One region of the Secundilactobacillus muriivasis genome, then DNA from elsewhere that is predicted to be linked to it. Evidence: riboswitches for the same ligand, from Rfam matches in the RefSeq annotation. Region 1 holds a riboswitch; each other region holds the start of a gene.
What was found. A riboswitch is a leader RNA that binds a small molecule or an ion and turns the genes downstream of it on or off. The one in region 1 is predicted to bind thiamine pyrophosphate.
Positions count from the first base shown of each region.

Region 2: linked by a shared signal. The riboswitch ahead of thiM (hydroxyethylthiazole kinase) and the one ahead of tenA (thiaminase II) in region 1 are both predicted to bind thiamine pyrophosphate.
Region 3: linked by a shared signal. The riboswitch ahead of ACYVR3_RS11355 (acetylornithine deacetylase) and the one ahead of tenA (thiaminase II) in region 1 are both predicted to bind thiamine pyrophosphate.

Region 1 covers NZ_BAABMI010000033.1:44,598-47,879, forward strand. Annotated here, with positions in the region: gene tkt (transketolase) at 1-33, opposite strand, end outside; gene ACYVR3_RS08835 (SDR family NAD(P)-dependent oxidoreductase) at 594-1,367, shown strand; TPP riboswitch at 1,413-1,509, shown strand; gene tenA (thiaminase II) at 1,570-2,229, shown strand; gene ACYVR3_RS08845 (GNAT family N-acetyltransferase) at 2,660-3,136, shown strand.
Region 2 covers NZ_BAABMI010000043.1:33,726-37,007, forward strand. Annotated here, with positions in the region: gene ACYVR3_RS11195 (aldo/keto reductase) at 1-178, shown strand, start outside; gene ACYVR3_RS11200 (oxidoreductase) at 416-1,276, shown strand; TPP riboswitch at 1,689-1,792, shown strand; gene thiM (hydroxyethylthiazole kinase) at 1,905-2,696, shown strand; gene thiD (bifunctional hydroxymethylpyrimidine kinase/phosphomethylpyrimidine kinase) at 2,714-3,282, shown strand, end outside.
Region 3 covers NZ_BAABMI010000046.1:28,370-31,651, forward strand. Annotated here, with positions in the region: gene ACYVR3_RS11350 (ECF transporter S component) at 38-589, opposite strand; gene ACYVR3_RS11355 (acetylornithine deacetylase) at 616-1,926, opposite strand; TPP riboswitch at 1,965-2,065, opposite strand; gene thiE (thiamine phosphate synthase) at 2,077-2,709, opposite strand; TPP riboswitch at 3,028-3,119, shown strand; gene thiS (sulfur carrier protein ThiS) at 3,265-3,282, shown strand, end outside.

The sequences.
Region 1 (3,282 bases):
GATTGATCTTTGGTCTAGGTTACTATTTTGCATGTCATCACGCTCCTATGTCCGAAAATATAAGGTATTAAACCGATTCTGTCAACTCGTTAGCCCGGGAATGGTATAGCTGAAACTTATGATTGTTTCAGGCTAATTCCAACAAATTAAATCGGCTTGAAAGCGCGTTACCATTGGTTTTTCCGGGAAGAAGCACCTGAGGATGGTAACGAACTGAAAATTAAAGGACGTTGATTGGAATATTGAAATAATGATCATTTCAATGCGTGATGCGAAGCAAGTTAAATAAATTGAGAATCAAAAATGAGTACCTTGAAAAAATATGAAAGCAAGTTTCATAAGGGAATGGTGGCGCGAAATTCAGGAATGCACCAATCGTTTTCAAATTTGTTTCAAGAAACCTCCAAAAATTAAAGGGAATTTAATGTAATTTTTTGAAAAGGTTAATCTTATGATACTCGATTGATTGCTAAAAAGCGAGGTTCTAGCTGAATTATTTTGCAACTTCTAAAATTGTTTGGGTACGCTGCTGGTTCTGAATTCGCGAAAGGGTTAAAATTTGAGGTGAAAACAATCGATGAGGAGGACTTCAAATGACGACGTTTGATCGAAATAGTTTTTCGCTGAACGGTAAGGTGGCGTTGATCACGGGTGGCGCCCGCGGATTGGGTCAGTTTTATTCCGAGGCACTCTCGCTTTATGGGGCAGATATTTTCGTGGTGAGTGCGTCCCAGAATGGTTGGGATGACACCCGACAAAAGGTTGAGCAAAATGGTCAGCAGATTGGGTTCTTACAGCAAGACATTACGGATCCGGCCGCTGCCGACCGCATCGTGGCCGCTGTTTTGGCTCAGTTTGGCCACTTGGATATTTTAGTGAACAACGCGGGCATCCAGATTCGAAACGACGTGCTCGACTTCAACGATGAAGACTGGCAAAAAGTGATCGACGTAAACTTGAACGGGTTGTACTACTTGTCTCACGCGGCCGCCAAGGTGATGGTCAAGCAACAACACGGTAAGATTATTAACATCGGGTCGATGCAGTCGTACCGGGCAGGTAAGCGAATTTTTCCATATGCCGCTAGTAAGCACGCTGTGTTAGGACTAACGCGGGCCTATGCGGATGCCTTAGCGCCAGACCATATTCAAGTGAACGGAATTGCGCCGGGATATATCAAAACGGATATGACCACGGCGCTACAAAATGATCCTGTCCGTGGTCCTGAAATTCAAGGGCACATTCCATCGGGTGATTGGGGCACACCAGACCAATTGATGGGGCCGATGGTCTTCTTAGCGAGTGCAGCCTCGGATTACGTGACTGGCGTGATGTTGCCGGTTGATGGTGGGTATTTGCTACGTTAGACGACGCTTGCGAAACTTGTGCTATAATGACAACAGAACTTAATTTAAATTAACTAGGGGCGCAATTTGCTGAGACGGTGTCGAGCCGAACCCTTTGAACCTGTGAGCTAACCCTCGCGTAGGAAAGTTAATGTGACTTGCTAACTAACTGCCGACTGGGGATGACTCCGGTCGGCTTTTTTGCGCTTGAGGAGGACCTATTTTGACAACCTTTACAGATCAGATCCATACGGCGGCAGCCCCATTGTGGCAGAAGAGTTTTGACCATCCGTTCATTCACCAGTTGAGTGCGGGGAGCTTACCCAGTGAGGTATTTCGGTACTATTTGATTCAAGACCGGTACTATTTGAGCGAGTTTGGTAAGTTGCACGAACAGATTGCCGATCAATTAACGGATGACAAGGCCAAGGCCTTCTTGATGGCCGGTGCACAGGGCTTAAAAGACGGCGAAATTGCTGTACGTGAGGGTTTCTTTGAGCAACTCAACATTACTGATGACGAATTAGCACACACACCAATCGCGCCAACGGCGTACAACTACGTCAACCACATGTACGCGGAACTTTACCGGGGCACGACAGCCCAAGCGATTGCGGGTTTGTTGCCATGCTATTGGCTCTATAACCAAATTGGCCAGCAACTAGTCGCGCAAGGCTCACCAAAAGAGCTGTACCAACGGTGGATCGAAACGTACGATAGCGATACCTATACGGATAGCGTCAACCAAATGATCGCGCTGACAAACCAAGCAGCCGAACAAGCGGATGACGACACGCGCGCGAAGATGCAGACGTCCTTTGTGCGGAGTAGTGCGTATGAGTTGGCGTTTTGGCAGATGGCGTTGGATGAGCAAAAGTGGTAGAGCGTGAAAAAATCGGTTAAAGTGTGGCGTATAAGGGCGCCCAAGCAATATCAGCCGGTCCTTGGCTGGTATTGCTTGGGCGCCCTTATACATAACACTTTGATTTTTTTCACGCATTTCGGCGTGGTGGCCGAAAAACACAACTGCTGACAAACTTCACAAAATAAGCAAAATCTGAGAAATCCAAGCCCAAACAGAGCCGAAACCAACGCTGCCAGAAAGCACGTCGCCAGTATCACAAGGTCGTGACCAAGACGCGCTCATACCTAACGCACTACCAGAACGTACCGGAAAATACGCCACAATCAATCTAAAACCGCTAACCCCAATCTCGTTCAACCACTACTTTCTAATTTTCCCCAGCCCCTTGCACAACCCCCAACACACCAGTACAATAACTCAAAAGCAACCACGAAAGCAGATGGAAATAATGGAAATTCGAGAAATCACCCCACAAGACGACGCCCAAATGGCGCACATTCTCCGGACTTGTCTGGAACAGCTTCACCTCAACCTCCCGCACACAGCCTACTACGACCCATTTGTTGACCACTTAAGCGAGTGGTACGCCAAGACCCCGGATGCCAAATACTTCGTGGCCCTAGCAGATGACGGTCGGGTAGTCGGCGGCTGCGGTGTTGGCCCAATTGCACCAGAAGAAGGCATCGCGGAGTTACAGAAACTTTACGTTGATCCTGAATACCGGCACCACGGTACGGCAACCCAGTTATTGCCACCGTGTTTTGCCTTTGCAAAACAGCATTATCAAAAGCTCTATCTGGAGACCTTTGATACGATGTTGGCAGCTAATCAGTTGTACCTGAAAGTGGGCTTTGAACAGCTCGACAAACCGTTACCACAATCAGAACACGGGGCATGTAACGTTTGGTATCTGATGAATCTTTGAAACCGAGCAAAGCGTTGCTAGTCGTGAGTTAGGGTAGCGGTGTCAGGTGAGTATTTTTAGCGAAACTGAAAATTAAATTTGACAACTGCTCATAATCAGACTATATTTGTCATTAAATTTTAATTCGTCAAATTAAAAACTTTGAA
Region 2 (3,282 bases), on a different contig from region 1:
CTTACGCTGGCACTTGCAACACGGCTTCTTGCCACTACCAAAGTCAGTGCATACTGAATACATTGAAGCCAACACGCAGATTTTCGATTTTGAAATTACTGCGGATGATATGAAGAAAATTGATAGTTACCAAGGCGTAGCTGGAACGGCAGCGGATCCAGATACGGCTAATTGGTAAATTGGGTATTAGTTTTTTAGTACAATAAAGCGGCCCCGTAGATTCTGAAACTAGGAATCTACGGGGCCGTTTGTTGATTGTTTCGGAATTTAAACGCGTTTGAGTTCGTTCACGTCAACCGCACTGGCTAAAGTTGCGGGATTCTCGGCATATTTTGATTAAATCGTTTTGGCGATAACGTGAATCAAAATCCATGTTATGATAGCGTTAATCTAACATTAGAAAAGGGGCCTTCTCATGACACAAAAACGACCAGTAGCTTTCGTGACCGGGGCATCATCCGGTATTGGCTTTTCCATCGCTAAGCATTTGAAACAGCACGGGTTTGTGGTTTACGCTGGTGCTCGGCGCGTTTATAAAATGAACGACTTGGATGATATTGGGATCCACACGTTATCGTTAGATGTTACCGATAGTGAGAGTATCCAAGCGGCGGTACAACAAATTGCGACTGCTGAAGGACGCCTAGACGTCTTGGTCAATAATGCGGGCTTTGGTGTTTTTGGGGCGATTGAGGAAGTCCCGCTTGAAAAGGCGAAGCAACAGTTTGATGTGAACGTTTTTGGGGTGACCGAAATGAGTAAGGCGGTCTTGTCGTTGATGCGCGAACGCCATGCTGGCCGAATCATTAACATCAGTTCGGTTGATGGTAAAATTGCTAACCCACTTGGTGGCTGGTACGTAGGATCCAAATTCGCCGTGGAAGGCTTGAGCGATTCGATGCGGTTAGAGTTAGCCGATTTTGGCATTCAAGTTGCCGTGATCGAACCCGGCCCAATCAAATCTGACTGGGCGAAGATTGCCGGTGAGCAATTGCTGGAAGTTTCTCATGATGGGCCTTATCAAGAGCTATCAAAGCAAGCGGCGGCCTTTTTGCAAACGGTGGATGCGTTTGGTGCCCAGCCAGAAATTATTGCTCGCAAAGTTGTTCAAGCGGCAACTGCTCGGCGACCACGGACGCGATATACGGCTGGGGTTGCGGCTTATGCAGGCTTGTTAGGACGACGGCTGTTGCCGGATAGTGCGTTGGATGCTGTGTTGCGGCAGACGGGGAAGTTGGCGTTGAGGTATCAGGAACGGTCACAGGGTAAGGATTAGAATAGCTGGGTAAGGATTGAATTGCTAGCTTTGGCTTTGGGTGAGTGGTTGATTTGAGTTAACCTCATTGCTGTCCTCGAGTCGAAACGTGCGAAAAAACTCAGGTCCCGGCCATGTAAGTAACTCAGGCATAAATTCCAAGTTCAGGAATCTATGCCTGAGTTACTTACATTCTGGGACCTAACCGAGTTTTTTCGTACTCTTGGTGAACTCAACCTAGTAAGTGATAGTAGTTAACTTCATTACTATTATCTAGCTGAAACGAGCGCCAGAAAACTGAGAGTTGCACCTAAGCGACACCGACCAAAAAGCCAAACCCGGGCTTTCTGGTCGGTGTCACTTAGGCTCCACTCTCAACCCGTTTTCTTCTGCTCTCTTGACGCCGAAACCGCTTCCCTGTAAAATTAAAGACAAACAACACGAGGGGTGTCCCGCTACCGGGGCTGAGATGTGCTTGGCACGATCCCTTTGAACCTGTAAGTTCATACTTGCGTAGGAACGTGTTCATCGACGGCCGGAGAATTACCGGAAACAGGTCGACCTGAACGCATCACGTTTGGGTCGGCCTTTTTAACTGAAAAATGAACGAGGCGTTGTTTTAAAACAGTTTTGGGAGGCGGTTTTTGTAATGAAAATTGAGTTACTAGATACGCTGCGTGCGGCGAATCCCGTTGTTTTGAACATCTCCAACTTTGTAACGGTTCAAGACGTTGCGAATGGGATCAACGCGATTGGTGCATCGCCAATTATGTCGGAAGAAATTGCTGAAACGCGCGAAATGGTGCAGATCAGCAGTGCGGTTGCGTTGAACTTGGGGGCTTTTTCTAAGCCCCAAGTGGACCACATTTTAGCAATGGGTCAGGCAGCTAACGAGTTGCATAAGCCGTTGGTGATCGATCCGGTAGCGGTCGGCGCAATTGCTTACCGCAAACAAGTGGCCACCGATTTGATGAGTCAGTTCCAAGTGGACGTGATTCGTGGTAACGCTGGTGAAATCGCGGCGTTAGCTGACGTTGAGTGGCAGGCTAAGGGAATCGATGCCGGTTCTGGGAATCAGGACCTAGTTGAAATCGCTAAAGCGTGTGCTCAAAAGCAACACTGCGTTGTGATTTTAAGTGGTGAAACTGACGTCATCACGGATGGCGAGCGGGTCGTGAAGGTTCATAACGGCACACCGCTATTCCAGTTACACGTGGGTTCTGGCGACATGCTAAGTAGTATCGTTGCGGCCTTTTGTGCTGTTAGTGATGGTGACTACTTTGAAGCCGCTCAGACGGCCTGTGTGGTCTTTGCTGCGATTGGCGAACTGGTTGCCAAGGACTTAAAAGAAGAGCGTCCCGGTACCTTCTCGGCGCGCTTAATGGATGCCCTCCACCTGACCACGGTGGCCGACATCGAAAAAATTGCTCAATTTGACTGAAAGGCGTGATAGGTAGAATGGCTGAGGAAGTAAATGCATTTCCACAAACGTTAACGATTGCGGGGACCGACTCCGGTGGGGGTGCGGGCGTCATGGCTGATTTGAAGACCATGCAGGAACGCCATGTTTTCAGCACAGCGGTCATTGTTGCGGTGACGGCTCAAAACACATTAGGTGTTCAAGATTTCATGGCGTTACCAAAGAAGCTGATTGATGAACAATTTGCCTCATTGGCAGATGATTTAGCGATCAAAGCTTGCAAAACGGGGATGTTAGCCGATGCAGAACACGTGCGCATCGTTGCGGATAATTTAAGAAAATACGATTTCGGCCCACTGACAGTTGATCCCGTGATGATTGCGAAGGGTGGTGCTGCGCTACTTGCGGATGACGCCATCGAAGTGGTGAAGGAAGAACTGTTACCACTGGCAACCATCGTGACGCCAAACTTACCGGAAGCTGAACGCTTGACTGGCATGACCATTGCCACGCCGGATGACACGAAACTGGCAGCCCAACAACTACAGGCAGCTGGTGCGAAGAACGTCATCATTAAGGGTGGTCACGGTGATACCGATACGGTGAG
Region 3 (3,282 bases), on a different contig from region 1:
AGGTCATTTGTTGTGTACAATAACTAATTAACCAGCATTACGAGTGAACATGTCGTAACGCATGCGCCCGGTCGAGTAATCCGAAGATGCTCCGAACCATAATGGTACCGAAGAAGATCACCGACACCAATCGAACGGTAAATAACGCCGCAATCATGCCAAGTGAATAGTGCACGTACCCTAACCGAAATAGTTCATAGCCAAACGCAACAATCGTCGTGGTCACTGAAGACGTTAATAAACTGACCCAGTCCCAACGCCGATACCGGTAAACCGTAAATCCTAATTCACTCCCGACGCCTTGAACGATGCCTGATAGTAATGCTGAAATACCAAAAGTACCTCCAAAAATTACCTCAGCAGCCGCACCAAGCACTTCCCCAACAATGGCCGAACCCGGAATTCGGGTCAGGTAAATGGCCAGTGGTCCCGCCATAATCCAGAGACCAAAAAGAATTTCGTTGGCAAACGGACCGACCGCCACGAATAGAATATTGTACAGATAATCCGTACCGACAAAAATGGCCCCAAAGATGATGGCAATCATCGCAATCAGAATAATATCTTGAAGATGGAATTGTTTTTTCACTTGGAAAACACCCTTTCGTATGTTAATTAGTCGCCAATTTGACACCAATCTAAAACAAAGTTAGCAATGATTTTGGTATATGCAATTAACTGATTTAACGACACTGATTCGTTATCGCTATGCGCCATCAACATCTCCCCAGGCCCGTAAGTAACTGCCGGAATATCATACGCCTCGAACCAGCCACCATCCGTCACCGATGTTGACATTTCAGTTTCAGGTTGTTGACCCAATTCGGCCTCATGTGCCTGACGCAATTGTTGAATTGCCGATGACGTTTCGTCAATGGTTAACGGCGGAAAGACTTCACCCTTGTCCACCAACATCGAGTCCCCACCCCAGCTAAAAATGGGTGGACAGTCTTTGAGCCACGGATCAGCTTGAGTCGCCGCAGTTACCTGAGCTTCAATTTCTTTTGTCACTTGCGCCGCCGTTTCATTTGGGTAGTAGTGGACGGTAATCCACAACCGACATTCATTGGCCACAAAGGCTGGGTGAATGCCACCTTCGATGTACGCTGGATTGATTGTATCCGTACCAGCTGGGAAACCAGGATACTGTTTCGTGACCGCCCAATAGTGTTCCAGCTTTTGAAGCGCCGTGATCACAACGGGCATTTTCTCAACCATGCTGGCTGCTTTCAACCCACCACCAGCTCGAAGCATGTTGACCCGATTGCCATCATGGTAGGTGTGTGGACTGCGCAACGTGATCCAACCAGTGATCACACCACCCTGACCCTGAAACTTCAGGTTACTGGTATCGCCCACAATCGCAAAATCGGCTCGTTCGCCCTGTTCCAGTAACGTCTTGGTTCCGGCTTCGCCGGCCTCTTCACCCACGACTGATTGAAATTTTAAATCACCAGCCAGTGGAACTTCAAACTGTTTAAGTAACTTAAACAAATATAAATAGCACGCCATGGCACCCTTCATATCACTTGAGCCACGCCCCACTAAGCGATCACCTTGTTGCACCAGCTCAAACGGATCCGTTTGCCAACGATCCGCATCCGTCACCGTTGCCACATCCACGTGGCCGTTGAGTAATAAACTATGCCCTTGCTGGCCATCGTTCCCCGGCAACGTTGCTGACACCAGTTGATCCGTCGTCTGAAATGCCTGTTGCTTGACCTGAAATCCTAATTCAGTTAACTGCTGAGCCAATTGCGTCTGTAACGGTGCGGTATTTCTCGCTGGTGGGGAAACCGTTTTAAACGCCACTAACGTTTTTAACTGTGCGACCAACTCCGCTTGTTGGGCATCAATTGCCGCCATAAGCGTATCTTTTACCGTTTGCGTTGCTACCATCCAACCCGCTTCCTTTCGTTTGACCAATAAAAAAAGCTCCTGAAGGGTCTTCAAGAGTTAGTCAACGTGCGTGTGATCAGCTTTCCTCCGCGAGTCCTAACTCTATCAGGTTCAAAGGGTCTGGCATTGCCATCTCAGCTCAGTTCGAGCACCCCTAGCTTTTTTTAATTGTGATGTTTATTTTTGGGTAACGTCAATCACCCGTTGCCGTAACTGCTGTGTTGCACTGAATGGGTCATCCGCCTTCATAATGGCGGAAACCACTGCGACACCATCGACCGCCGCCGGTTTGACCGCGTCAACGTTCGTTGCATTCAACCCACCAATCGCGTATACCGGAATCGGCACCGCCTTTTTAATGGCCGTCAACGTCTCAACGCTGGTTTGAACGGTTTCAACGTGGGTCGTGGTTGGAAAAATTGCGCCAACCCCTAAGTAATCTGCCCCTTCGCTTACCGCCGTTTGAGCCTGCGCCAACGTCTTGGTCGTTGCCCCGATAATGGCATCCGGCCCCAACAACTGCCGAGCAACTGCGACAGGCAGATCTTTTTGACCTAAATGCACCCCGGCTGCCTGCACCGCTAATGCAATATCAAGTCGATCATCGATCAATAGCGGCACCTTGAACTGATCGGTAATGGTCTTCACCTGCTGTGCTAATTCATAATAGTCACGACTTGACAGGGTCTTTTCGCGTAACTGAACAAGATCAACACCACCCTGACATGCTACTTTGATGCGCGCTAAAAATGCCGCGTTGGTCAAGTCCAACCGATCCGTCACTAAGTACAATGGCCGTTTAATCGCCATCTTATTCGCCTCCTCAAACTGGTCTAAGCCAATTTCTAACTTAAATCACGGTTAGTGTACCTGATTCAAATCTGGTTGTACAGTACCATTACTCGTTGAAATTGTCGTTTTCCTTGAATCATCGGCAATTTCAGGGTAATTTTTTTATTTTTCGGTTAGTTTTTCCTGATGTTTGCGCATTCAATCGGTAACCAGCCTAAATTACTTAACGAACCAATTATTTTGTACCGAATTGTTCGGACTGCTTGACAATCACCAAGAAATTGCTTATAAATAACGTATTGAGTCCAACGCGACTCACAATTCTCAAAAAATGGAATAGTTCGTCTGGGGTGCCGGTAACGGCTGAGATGATACCCATCGAACCTGATGTAGTTTGTACTACCGAAGGAAGACTGACTTAAATTTGATGGCGGCACTTAACCCCGCCCGAAGTCCTTCCTCCGTCAACTTGGAAGGGCTTTTTTAGTTGACGGAGGGTGTGACTGACGCACCCCATCAAGTTGACCGCACCCCTTTCTCGGTAGCTAAACTACTAAGAAAGGGGCTTTTTTTATGGTTATGGTCAATGGC